One region of the Neobacillus sp. C211 genome, then DNA from elsewhere that is predicted to be linked to it. Evidence: riboswitches for the same ligand, from Rfam matches in the RefSeq annotation. Region 1 holds a riboswitch; each other region holds the start of a gene.
What was found. Region 1 has a riboswitch for thiamine pyrophosphate ahead of ACSU6B_RS21465 (ABC transporter substrate-binding protein). Riboswitches for the same ligand answer to the same signal wherever they lie in the genome.
Positions count from the first base shown of each region.

Region 1 (3,144 bases):
ACTACAAATCCAAATAGTGAAATTTTAACCGTTGAAAACACATCTGGATAAAAATCAGGCCAACCGGCAATGGCCTCTATGAAAATCTTTGATGGCGGCGGAAGAAGCCATTCCGGCACTTCTGCTAATTTAACGACAATCTCCCAAATGACAAACAAAAGGAGGAGAACCAAAATCGGTCTCCACCCTTTTACAAGATTCTTCCTCATCATCGATATTTTTCCGTTAAGTCATCCATGGCAATGCCTGTTGGCTGATAAAGGATTTTCACTTGAGAAATGACATTTTTGCTTCCCATTTCAATCATTCGTTCATTCATTTTTGAAATCACCGTAAATAATTCGTGGAGTTCGCCTTCCATTGTTGTTTCTAATGAGTGTACCTCATATTTCACACCAGATTCAGCAATGACTTTAATGGCTTCATCGACGTATGGAATGACGTCTTCTCCACCCTTTGTTTTCGGGATGATTTGAATGCTGATTAATGCATTCGCCATATTTTTCTACCCCCTATTGTTTTGGTAAAAATTCATTTGTAAAGGCTTTTTTCGCATCTAATTTCTTATCAAGAAGCTTATTCTCATACATCCATTGGGCATAATTTTCCCAAATCTCTTGCTTTTGAATTCCCCATTCCTTTGCATCATCCTGATATTTCGGAGACAACCATTCTTGACTCCTCTTTACCAGCTTTGGATCTAAATCCGGTGCTGCTTTAATCAGGATATCTGCAGCTTGATCAGGGTTTTTAATGGCAAATTCATACCCCTTGGCAGCGGCATTTACGAATGCCTTAACCGTTTCTGGGTTCTCTTCAATCATTTTTTCGTTTGTTTCTAAAACAGGTGTATAGTAGTCCAGTTTGTCAGAGTAATCTGTTAAGTAAACCATATTAATTTTTTCATTACGAAGCTCTGCTTCTACACCAGTCCACCCATAGTAAATCCAAGCGAAATCGATGTCTCGTTTCACAGCCGTAAAAAAGTCCGTATCCCCCATGTTCACGATTTTCACCTTATTGGCATCGGCGTTTTCCTTTTTCATGAGAGAAGTGATGACAGATTTTTCGACTGGCGAGCCCCATCCACCATATGTTTTTCCTTGAAAATCTTTCGGAGATTGAATCTGTTTGCCAGCTGGTGAAGCGAATCCTGATGTATTGTGTTGAATCACTGCAGCGATCGATACGAGCGGTACCCCTTGAATACGTGCCTGGGTAATCGCTTCTTGGTAGCCAACACCAAACTGCGCCTTGCCAGAAGCTACAAGTTGGTCAGCACCGGTCTCACCCGGCATGATAATATCCACATCCAAGCCTTCTTTTTTAAAGAATCCTTTTTCTTTTGCTACATATAATCCAGTATGATTGGTATTTGGCGTCCAATCCAGTACAATCGAGACCTTTTTAAGCGGCTGTTTTTTTTCTTTTGCGTTTTCTGTTTCTTTTTTGCTGCTGCATCCAGTCACTAAAAGGACTGAAAGGACTAGTACTAGCCATTTCTTCATGTAGAATCCCCCATATGTAAAAATAATATCTAAAGTGAAACAAAATAAATAGGCTGAAACCTCAGTGTTGGTTAGAAGGCAAAAACTTGCTTAAACAAAATAAAACACCCAGGCAAAGAAACCTGAGTGCATATCAGCAAACAATTAATTGTTTAAGAATATGTTCCCTCCGCCGGTATCAACCAGATCAGGTTCCAAGGGTCATCGTCTCACGGACTAAATCTCAACCGGCATCACCGGTTCCCCCACATTACATCGTATTCCACTTCATATCCTACTATTATATCAGTCAAGGCAGACAATGCCAACTGCTTTTATCTATTTATGCTTGTTAACAAATACTTCCTATCATGAAACATCCAGTTCTCATCTTCTGTTGGCACGCAAACAGAGGTTAATTCACCTGCACGATATAACTTTGCTAGTTAACCTGCGGTGTTACGAGTAAGGAGCTAGTTTCGTTCATGATAACTTATACGAACAGGGGCATTATTTGAGGATCCTCTGTATCCAATCATTTCAACTAATATAAAAAAGATGCCCCGCCCAATGGAACATCTTTTTCTATTGAACGTTATCCTATTTTCTCATCTGTCCCTGTTTCTCCAGAAGTCACATCCTCAATTGAAACAAACTCCTCCGACATTGGACGAAGTTTCTTGGATCCTACTAAGAAATAGTAGACAATCGCCACACCAAAAATCGTCAGAATCACACCCGCCAAAGGCAGCTCCACTCCAAACAATGGAAGAGTTGTCGTTAACACGCTGTATTTTACCACGCAGAAGAAAGAGAAAACACCCAATACTAATGCAATCGCCGGTACCACAGGATAGCTCACCTTAAATGGTCTTTCCAAATTCGGCTCCTTTTTCCGCAGCACAAACAACGAAACCATACTTAAGCAGTACATCGTAATCGCACCAAAAACGGATAGGATAATCAACGCATTAGCAAAGTTTGCTGAGCCTGCTGCGATCACTCCAATCGCTCCAGGAACAATCAAGCCCCAATGCGGCACCCCGCGTTTCGAAAGATTAGACAAAAACTTAGGCAGGTATCCTGCTCGAGCCAGGGCAAACGTTTGACGGGAATAACCAATAATAATACCGTGCAAGCTGGCAATTAAACCAAATAAACCGATAATGGCAACTGATTTTGGAATAAAGCTGCCTTCTCCATAAATACTTTCCAATGCCTGTGGAAGAGGATAATCCGCCGGTTTACCGGTACCGCCGCCAAGTCCTGCCGTTACGACTAAGGTTAAAATCGTTGCCACACCAAGCGTTAAAATACCGGAAATAAAGCCTTTGGGAATATCCTTTTTCGGGTCGCGCACCTCTTCTGCTGCCATCGCTCCCCCCTCAATCGCAAGGAAGAACCACATGGCAAATGGAATCGCTGCTAAAACACCGGACCAGCCATGACTAAAAGCCCTATCATTAAATATATTGGATGATTGAACATGAGGTAAACCGGCCACATAATAAATCGAGAGACCGATCAGTGCCAATACCGTTGCCACTAACTCAATGATAGCGGCACCTTTTACACCGATGAGGTTGACCAAAATAAATAAAATAAACATTCCGACCGTTGCATAAACGGCATTAATACTTGGGATTAGGAAATTGAT
Region 1 is NZ_JBPXRO010000026.1:59,360-62,503, forward strand. Features, by position in the region: gene ACSU6B_RS21455 (ABC transporter permease) at 1-209, opposite strand, end outside; gene ACSU6B_RS21460 (thiamine-binding protein) at 209-499, opposite strand; gene ACSU6B_RS21465 (ABC transporter substrate-binding protein) at 513-1,508, opposite strand; TPP riboswitch at 1,656-1,765, opposite strand; gene eat (ethanolamine permease) at 2,083-3,144, opposite strand, start outside.

Region 2 (3,144 bases), on a different contig from region 1:
GGATCGCAACAACAATCTTATGTTAATATTTCTGAAACGGGAGATTCCATCCTTCAAGAGGTTCGTGAATTATCATTAAGAACGGATCTTCCTTTTAATGCCAGTCACATGAAAGTCATTGTAATCGGTGATAGACTTGCACGATCGTATAGTTTAGATCGATTACTTGATCAATATCTTCGGGATAATGATTTTAGACCAAGCTGCCTTATGTTTATTAGTAAAGGGAGAGCTAGCAATACCCTAGTATCAAAGAAAGCAGGAGAAGTTCCAGCATTTCGTCTGTTTGGAATGGTAGATAATGCCTTTCGAACGACAAGAATTTTGCCTCCTATCTCGATTATTAAATTAGACGGTAAGCTGAAATCAGGATCCAGTTTTCTTTTGCAAAATGTCATTTCGGAAAATGGTGAAGTGAAATTTGCAGGAGCTGCCGTGATAAAAGGAAAGACAAAAAAACTGCGTGGTTTTTTAAATGAAGAGGAATTGGATGGGATAACATGGATAACAGGCAAGGGGAAAGGCGGTTTGGTGAAAAGTTTTGATAAACAGACTAGTGGGCTAATCGTATATGAGATAGATTCTATGAAAAGTAAAATCACCTCTCATGTTAAGGGAAACAATATCTCTTTTGATGTAAACATCGAATCAGAAGGGAGATTATCTGAGAATTGGGTGGTTTCAGGAAACTCTTTTGATAATACATTTCTAAAAAGGGCAGAAGAATCTACCGAAAAAGAAGTAAAACGATTAGTTGATCATACGATTAAAAAAACGCAAAAGGAATATCGAGTAGACGTTGCTGGCTTTGGAACCCGTTTAAGAATTGAGCATCCGAAAGTATGGGAAAAGGTCAAAAAAGATTGGGATAAAACATTCAGTGAGGTTCCAATTTACTACAACGTAAAAATAACAATCAAAGATTATGGAGCGTCAGGTCACAAGTAAGCCTTCTTTTTTAGGGTACGAAAAAAGAATTATACTTCTTAAAACCCAAGCAAGAAGAGATCTAAACTTTCTCACTTCACAATCTAATTATAATATCTAAACAATACTATATCACTTTAAATAATATTATGTATTTCATTTTAACCGATACTCATATATAATATTGTTAATTGAATATAAATAACTAGGGGTGCCCAATAAGTTGGGCTGAGAAAGAAACACGATGAAGTTTCTTGACTCTTGGGACCTGATCTGGATCATACCAGCGTGGGGAAGTTAGAATAGACAGTCTTCAATGCACCTATACTTCTGCATACATATTAGCCGGGTCCAACCATTTATGGGCCCGGCTTTTTGATGTACTTTTATACGCTTTTCCACTTGTTATGTTCTGTATCTCGTCCTTTATATTCAAAAAAAGGAGAGATTTATTATGTCAAAGACTTCATTAAACGAACAAAACATTTCCATCATGTCTAGTTTTCCAGGCAGTAAAAAAGTATATGTAACAGGTTCGAGACCGGACATTAAAGTACCAATGCGTGAAATTGAGTTAAGCCCGACAACAGGTGCGTTTGGAGAAGAGGAAAACCTTCCAGTTCGCGTCTATGATACAAGCGGTCCTTATACGGATCTAAATTATTCTGTTGATATTACAAAAGGTCTTCCTGCCATTCGAAGCACATGGATTCATGAACGAGCAGATGTTGAGGAATATGAAGGTCGAGAAATTAAACCTGAAGATAATGGGTATAACGATCAAAATGATCCTCGTGCCAATCATAATGTGTTTCCTGGTTTAAAGCGCAAACCATTACGTGCAAAAAAAGGGAAAAATGTCACACAGCTTCATTATGCTAAAAAGGGAATTATTACTCCTGAAATGGAGTTTATCGCCATAAGGGAAAATATGAAACCTGAATTTGTGCGTGATGAAGTGGCAAAAGGTCGAGCGATTATTCCTTCTAATATCAATCATCCAGAGTCAGAACCTATGATAATAGGACGTAATTTTCATGTTAAAATTAACGCGAATATTGGCAACTCGGCTGTTTCATCCTCCATCGAACAAGAGGTTGAAAAAATGACATGGGCCTCGCGCTGGGGTGCCGATAATATTATGGATCTATCAACAGGTAAAAACATTCATACAACAAGGGAATGGATTGTTCGAAACTCAGCAGTTCCTATCGGCACCGTCCCCATTTATCAAGCACTTGAAAAAGTAAATGGTGTTGCTGAAGATCTTACATGGGAGGTTTACCGTGATACCTTGATTGAACAAGCGGAGCAAGGTGTTGATTACTTCACCATTCATGCTGGTGTTCTTTTACGATATGTTCCATTAACGGCAAAACGGTTAACAGGTATTGTATCCCGCGGTGGATCAATCATGGCACAATGGTGTTTACACCACCATAAAGAAAGCTTTTTATATACTCACTTTGAAGAAATCTGCGAAATAATGAAGTCTTATGATGTTGCATTCTCTTTAGGGGATGGTTTACGTCCTGGATCTATTGCAGATGCCAATGATGAAGCGCAGTTTGCAGAATTAGAGACTCTTGGAGAGCTAACAAAAATTGCTTGGGAACATGATGTTCAGGTAATGGTTGAAGGACCTGGACACGTACCTATGCACTTGATTAAAGAAAATATGGATAAACAACTAGAAGTGTGTCAGGAAGCACCATTCTACACACTTGGACCTCTTACGACTGATATAGCACCTGGTTATGATCACATTACATCTGCTATTGGGGCAGCAATGATTGGTTGGAATGGTACAGCTATGCTTTGTTATGTAACTCCTAAAGAACATTTAGGTTTACCGAATAGAGAGGATGTTCGTGTAGGGGTTATTACTTACAAAATTGCCGCCCATGCTGCTGATTTGGCAAAAGGACATCCAGGAGCCCAAAAAAGAGATGATGCCTTATCAAAAGCTCGTTTTGAATTCCGTTGGAGAGATCAGTTTAATTTATCTTTAGATCCTGAACGAGCGATAGAATATCATGATGAAACTTTACCTGCGGAAGGTGCAAAAACAGCACATTTCTGTTCAATGTGTGGACCAAAATTTTGTAGCATGAGAATCTCTCAAGATATTCGTAATTATGCGAAAGAAAACAAACTTGATACGAAGGAAGCTATTGAAACAGGTATGAAGGAAAAAGCTAAGGAGTTTAAGCAATC
Region 2 is NZ_JBPXRO010000011.1:124,693-127,836, forward strand. Features, by position in the region: gene ACSU6B_RS12580 (Ger(x)C family spore germination protein) at 1-948, shown strand, start outside; TPP riboswitch at 1,125-1,239, shown strand; gene thiC (phosphomethylpyrimidine synthase ThiC) at 1,382-3,144, shown strand, end outside.
Region 2: it holds a riboswitch for thiamine pyrophosphate, as region 1 does, so the genes downstream of both, thiC (phosphomethylpyrimidine synthase ThiC) here and ACSU6B_RS21465 (ABC transporter substrate-binding protein) in region 1, are expected to answer to the same signal.

Region 3 (3,144 bases), on a different contig from region 1:
TAAAGTAAGTCTAAAAGTAGTTATCTTTGATGAAACCGATCTTGAGTATGCGAAAAAGGTTCATAGCCGCTATGCGGATATTCCTTTTTATCTCCAGGTTGGGAACGATGATATTACGAATTTCAATAATAATGAATTGCTTCAAAAACTACTGTTGAAATATGAGTGGTTAGTCAATTGTGTGGTCGCTGACACTCAATTGAATGATGTAAAAGTATTACCACAATTACATGCGCTTCTTTGGGGAAATAAGCGGGGCGTGTAAGGACAGGGACCATGGAGGACCATGGGGACAGTTCTACTGGCTTTCTGGGACAAGGAAAGAGATTAAAAAAGGCCAAAAGAACCGTCCCTGTGGGCATGTGGGCATTGAATAGATGAAGCTTATTGAATTTTTCTTAAGCCCTTCCTATCATGAATCTCTCGAATACCTTCCTCGCAAACCCCGTAAGAACGCCAAGAACAAGTTTCACAGACAACTTGAATATCGGCGGGGATGACATGTTTTAGGATGCGGGACTCTATTTCCTCCCATCTAAGAATTTGTCCGATTTTAAGGTTCATTTTGTCTAAAATAACGGCATCTCTTTCATCGATCTGGTCGTCTTGGCAATGGTATTCACCTGAATTAGGGAACTTTTCACACAACTGATCTGGTCCCTTTACAAGCAGAATCAACGTTTTTGGGTTGTTTCTCAAGGTTTGATGCAAAAGCGTCATATTTTCCACGTATTCTTGGGAATAGCCCATTCCCCGATACCCTAGAAGGCAAAAAAGATGATGTCCTCGTAGCTTATACATTATTCTCCCCCTGTTTGTTTACTCCATTTAGATTTTAAAAGTAAACTATAATTGTAATTTAGTTAACATCTATAGGGTTTATTCTACCATAAATAAGAAAAACATTTGACATTTCTACCCGAAGTGTTAACATTATTCTTGCAGGGAAATCATTACATGAAAATTACATAAATGACGCAAATCCGCTAGAGGTGCCTTTTTAAAGGGCTGAGATTGAAGTACGACTTCGGGACTCTATGAACCTGATCTGGGTAATACCAGCGTAGGGAAGTGGAAAACGGGATATTTGAAGAACGTATGTTTCTATTTCGAATTTTCGACCACTTTCTTACTTAAAGAAAGTGGTTTTTTGTTTTTCACTTTAGGCCTTCGATCTTCGGAATCTGCTTAAAAGGGGGGAACGGGTATTTCAACTAGTATAAAAGATAAAGAGATACATATTATCTCCAATGGGAAAATGCCAATTGAACAGTTATGTGAAATTGTAAGCGAAATTCATCCATATATAACCGCGATTCATTTGCGGGAAAAACAAAAAACAGCCAAGGAACTTTTCCAGGCCGTCCAACGGTTAACAAATGAAAACATCCCACTATCAAAGATTATCATTAATGACCGAGTCGATGTTGCCTGCGTTACAAGGGCTAGAGGAGTTCAATTAGCCTTCCATAGTTTAGATACTGCGCTTGTGAAAGAAAACTTTCCTCAGTTTTTGCTCGGGAACTCCATCCACTCCTACGAGGAAGGACAACAAGCAAAAGAGAATGGTGCTGATTACGTGCTATTTGGCCATGTCTTTCCTTCGCAATCAAAACCGGGTAAGACCCCAAAAGGACTAAGGGAATTAGCAAGGCTCACCCAATTAGACATCCCGGTAATAGCCATCGGCGGGATCACACCTGAAAATACGGGGCAGGTACTTCAAGCAGGATCAAAAGGAATCGCAGTTATGTCAGGAGTTTTAGATGCTCCCGATCCACTAGCAGCAGTTAAGGCTTACCTAAATGTATTAAATGGAGATGAACAAAGTGGAAAATTCATTTGATGTGGCCATTATCGGTGGCGGAATTATCGGGTCCTCGATTGCCTATCAGCTTGCAAAAAGGGGAAGAAAAGTCGTCGTGATTGAGAAGGGACGAGTGGCTTGCCAAGCGTCCAGTGCGGCTGCCGGAATGCTGGCAGCACAAGCAGAGCTGGAACAAGACGGTCCCTTATTCCAGCTGGCTTTAAAAAGTCAAGCGATGTTTTCAACGCTCGCAAGTGAGTTATTTGAATATACAGGAATTGATATTGAGTATGTGAATAAAGGCATGGTGAAAATTGCCGAAACCGAAGAAATAGCACTCGAGGTAAAAAAACAGGTCTCCTTTCAAAAAAAATGGGATCCAACCATTACCTGGCTCGATGCAACAGAAGTACGTGTGCTGGAACCATCTCTTTCACCAAGTGTAGCTGGAGGGATGTATCTTCCCCGTGATGGGCATGTGCAACCAGCGAAGTTAACAAAAGCCTTTGCTAAATCCGCGGAACATTTTGGTGCCAAAATATGTGAAGAGACGGAGGTTCTTTCTTTTGTCTATGAAAACGGTCAAGTTAAAGGGGTAAACACCAGCAACGGCGTCATCCATTGTGAACAGGTGGTTGTTGCCACTGGAGCTTGGGCGGCGAAATTAATGCAAGAATCAGGAATCGATATTCCTGTGTATCCGGTTAAAGGAGAATGCTTTTCGATTAGAACAGAAAGGCCGATCATTAACTCGACCATTTTTTCCGACAAACGTTGTTATTTAGTACCCAAACAAAATGGGGAAATTTATATAGGTGCGACTGTGATTGAAAATACCTTTGATACCAAGGTAACTCCTGAAGGGATTGCTACATTGATAGAAAGAGCGACTCAATTAGTTCCACAGATTAAGGAGGCAGCATGGGAGCGAGTATGGGCTGGAGTCAGACCGCAGACAGGCGATGGAATCCCTTATATGGGCGAGCATCCAAGCTGGCGTGGGTTGTTCGTGGCAGCAGGCCATTTTCGAAATGGAATTTTATTAAGCCCGATTACAGGGGAACTAGTTGCGGACCTAGTGTCAGGTAGCTTACTAGATCAGGAACTACTCTCTGCTTTTCACCTAGAACGGCACAAAGAAACGGTTAGTTAGGAGGTATACCATGAAGGTAGTAGTTAATGGCGAGTGGATCCAATTACCCGACCATATCGTATCTGTTTCAGATGTTCTCAAACATCATGACATCCAAGATAAGGTCGTTGTTGTGGAAGTGAACGGTGAAATATTAACCAGGTTAGAGCACCAAAGTACGAGAATATCAGATAAAGATCGAATC
Region 3 is NZ_JBPXRO010000003.1:27,573-30,716, reverse strand. Features, by position in the region: gene queE (7-carboxy-7-deazaguanine synthase QueE) at 1-265, shown strand, start outside; gene ACSU6B_RS03705 (DUF1284 domain-containing protein) at 385-801, opposite strand; TPP riboswitch at 979-1,087, shown strand; gene ACSU6B_RS03700 (thiamine phosphate synthase) at 1,208-1,846, shown strand; gene thiO (glycine oxidase ThiO) at 1,830-2,960, shown strand; gene thiS (sulfur carrier protein ThiS) at 2,971-3,144, shown strand, end outside.
Region 3: it holds a riboswitch for thiamine pyrophosphate, as region 1 does, so the genes downstream of both, ACSU6B_RS03700 (thiamine phosphate synthase) here and ACSU6B_RS21465 (ABC transporter substrate-binding protein) in region 1, are expected to answer to the same signal.

Region 4 (3,144 bases), on a different contig from region 1:
AAGGAAATCAATTTTTCAAGATCTAACGACTCAAAACGTATCTTCTGGATTGATTTCTAGTACTTTAGTCATGACAGGTCCAGCGTTAATCATTCTGCAGGCAGCAGCGGCAGGGCATTTCTCTAATCAGCAAACCATCAATTGGATGTTTGCCGTCTATTTCTTTGGAGGGTTGTTAGGGATTGTTATGCCTCTGTTATTTAGAATTCCCATTACCGGAGCTCACTCGATTTCGGGGGTTGCTTTTTTAGCGACAGTGACAGCACATTTTACTTATCCCCAGCTAATTGGCGGGTATGTGATATCGGGGCTGTTGATTTTGCTGATTGGGTTGTCAGGACTTTTTACTAAAATTATTAAATGGGTTCCGAAAGAGGTCATTGCAGCCATGCTGGCAGGCCTGGTCACCAATTATGTTGTTCAGCTTGTCCAAGACGTTAAGGCGTTACCAATAGTTGGTGGGGCAGCCTTGCTTAGTTTTTTTATCAGTACGAAAATCTCAAAACGGATCCCGGCCGTTATGGTCGCAGTGGTTGTCGCTTTTATTACTTTGTTTTTAACCCAAGATCTACATAGCTCATCTAAGGAGATTGCCTTTTTCCTACCATCCATACAATTGCCGGAATTTACCTGGATGGGGATGGTCACATTAGGTCTGCCTCTGGCCATGTTAATCTTAAGTAATGATGTGGCACCTGGAATCGGCGCACTAGAAAGCTCGGATTTTGAACCGCCCATTCGAAAAATTGTTTCTTTTAGTGGAGTGTTTTCGATTATTGCCAGTTTTTTCGGGGGGCAAAGTGCGAATATTGCTGGCATGATGACCGCCATCTGTTCTAGTTCGGATGCAGGGGTAAAATCAAAGCGGTATATGGCGGCAGTGGTATCAGGGATTTTGACATTATTGTTTGGTGTTTTTGCTTGGAAAATCGTTCCATTTATCCAATCGTTACCCCACGCTTTTGTATCGATGCTAGCAGGGTTTGCGCTAATCGGCGTCCTTCTATCTAGTTTGCAGCTGGGTTTCTCCGCAAATAAATATCGTTTAAGTGCCCTATTTGCGTTCCTCATCGCATTATCCAATGTATCATTTTTCCATATAAGTGCACCTGTATGGGGGCTGGTTGTTGGAGCCATTATTGCGAAGACGGTGGAAGCGTAAAATTTTGTACCTCTCACGCTCTCGTAGATTGGTAGGTTGTTAGAGGGGAGAAGTGTTAGTGCACTTCTCCTTTTTTTACCGTAAACTAATTTCACTAGTTATCAGCGAATCTATATAAATTTCCGGAAGCTTACGACATTTGCTGGATATTAATTGATTGACAAGATTAACCATCGAGTGTAGAGTGAAGGTTAAATTAATAGGAAGACCACTAGGGGAGCCATTTTATGGCTGAGACAGGAGTTATCTTGGACCCTTTGAACCTGATCTAGTTCATACTAGCGTAGGAAAGTGGAGTTCGTGTATGGATAGATATAATTATTCAGCCGCTCCATTTTTGGGGCGGTTTTTTCGTGTTTGAAAATTCAGTCGCCTTTTCTAGAGTCTTTCCATTAAAACCAATAAGGGGGCAAAATTTTATGAGTTTTACAGCAGAATTAAGAAAAGAAGCAGATCCTATTTTCGAGGCGATTTTTGAACATCCGTTTGTGCAAGGAATCGCCAATGGGGATTTACAAAAGGAACAATTGATTCATTATGTTAAACAGGACTTTGAATATTTGAATTCGTTTATGCGCATCTATGGAATAGCGGTTTCCAAGTGTGAGAATCGTGAAGAAATGGATATGTTTAATACGCAGATTTCTTTTATCTTAAACAGTGAAATCCATCCTCATAATAACTTTTGTCAAGTAGCTGGTGTTCCCTACGAGGAATTACATGGATATCCGTTATCTCCCTCGGCTCTTCATTACACGCGTCATATGCTAACCGTTGCGCACGAAGGTACATTAGGGGAAATTTTAGCTGTGTTGTTGCCATGTCCGTGGACGTATTGGGAAATTGGGAAAAGATTATTAACGGAGGTTAATCCTGATCGCTCACATCCTTTTTATGATTGGATCAGTTTTTATGGAAATCGTACCGATTCGATTACCACGAAATTTTGTGCCCGTCTTGATGAGTGGGCAATGACAGCAACAGAGAGAGAGAAGGAAAAAATGAAGGATCATTTCTTAATCAGTTGTCAGTTGGAATATATGTTTTGGGATATGGCTTATAAACTCGAAGAATGGCCTGTGAAAATGGAGGTAGTGAAACGATGACTTGGAAGATGAAAGAAGTCGTTCTTGCTGTGATTCTAGCGGTCGCTTGTGGAGTAATCTATTTAGGATGGTCGACGCTGTGGATTCCTATTTCCGCTCTTGTCGGGCCGGTGGGTGCAGGTTTTATGTTTGGAATTTGGGTGATTGCTAGTCCAATCGTCGCGTATATTATCCGCAAACCGGGAGCAGCGCTTATTGCTGAGATTGCAGCGGCCGCAGTAGAGTTATTAACCGGAAGTCATTTTGGTTTGTCGGCCCTTTTAGTAGGTGTCTTTCAAGGGATTGGTGCAGAAATCGCATTCGCAATATTCGGATATAAACGCTACAATCTATTTACTTTAATGCTATCTGGAGCTTTTGCAGCGCTAGGCAGCATGATTTATAACTTAATCGCCAACGGTTTTGGATATTACACGAAGGAAGTATTTTTTACAACATTAGGAATTCATGTCATCAGCGGAATGATTCTCGGTGGATTGTTAGCGAAGGTCATTGTAGACGCACTCGCAAAAACAGGTGTGTTAGAACAATATGAACTGATGAAGGAAAAAAGGAAAAGGGAAAACGTCGATGGACATATTTCTGGGATGTAAGGATCTTTCGATTCGCTTTTATAATCGCTCTGAAAAAATACTCAGTCATATTACTTTATCCATCAATCAAGGCGAAAAAGTATTAATATTAGGGCCTAGTGGGAGCGGGAAATCGACGTTGATTTCCGCTCTTTCAGGTATTATCCCTGAGCATTTGGAGGCAGAGGTAAGTGGTGAAGTATTCTGCAGGAAAGATGCAGGTGTTATGTTTCAAGATCCTGATTCGCAATTTTGCATGCTCCATGTCGATGAAGAAATTGCGTTCAGTCTCGAAAACCGATCG
Region 4 is NZ_JBPXRO010000007.1:23,711-26,854, forward strand. Features, by position in the region: gene ACSU6B_RS08660 (benzoate/H(+) symporter BenE family transporter) at 1-1,162, shown strand, start outside; TPP riboswitch at 1,366-1,469, shown strand; gene tenA (thiaminase II) at 1,582-2,268, shown strand; gene ACSU6B_RS08670 (ECF transporter S component) at 2,265-2,861, shown strand; gene ACSU6B_RS08675 (ABC transporter ATP-binding protein) at 2,839-3,144, shown strand, end outside.
Region 4: it holds a riboswitch for thiamine pyrophosphate, as region 1 does, so the genes downstream of both, tenA (thiaminase II) here and ACSU6B_RS21465 (ABC transporter substrate-binding protein) in region 1, are expected to answer to the same signal.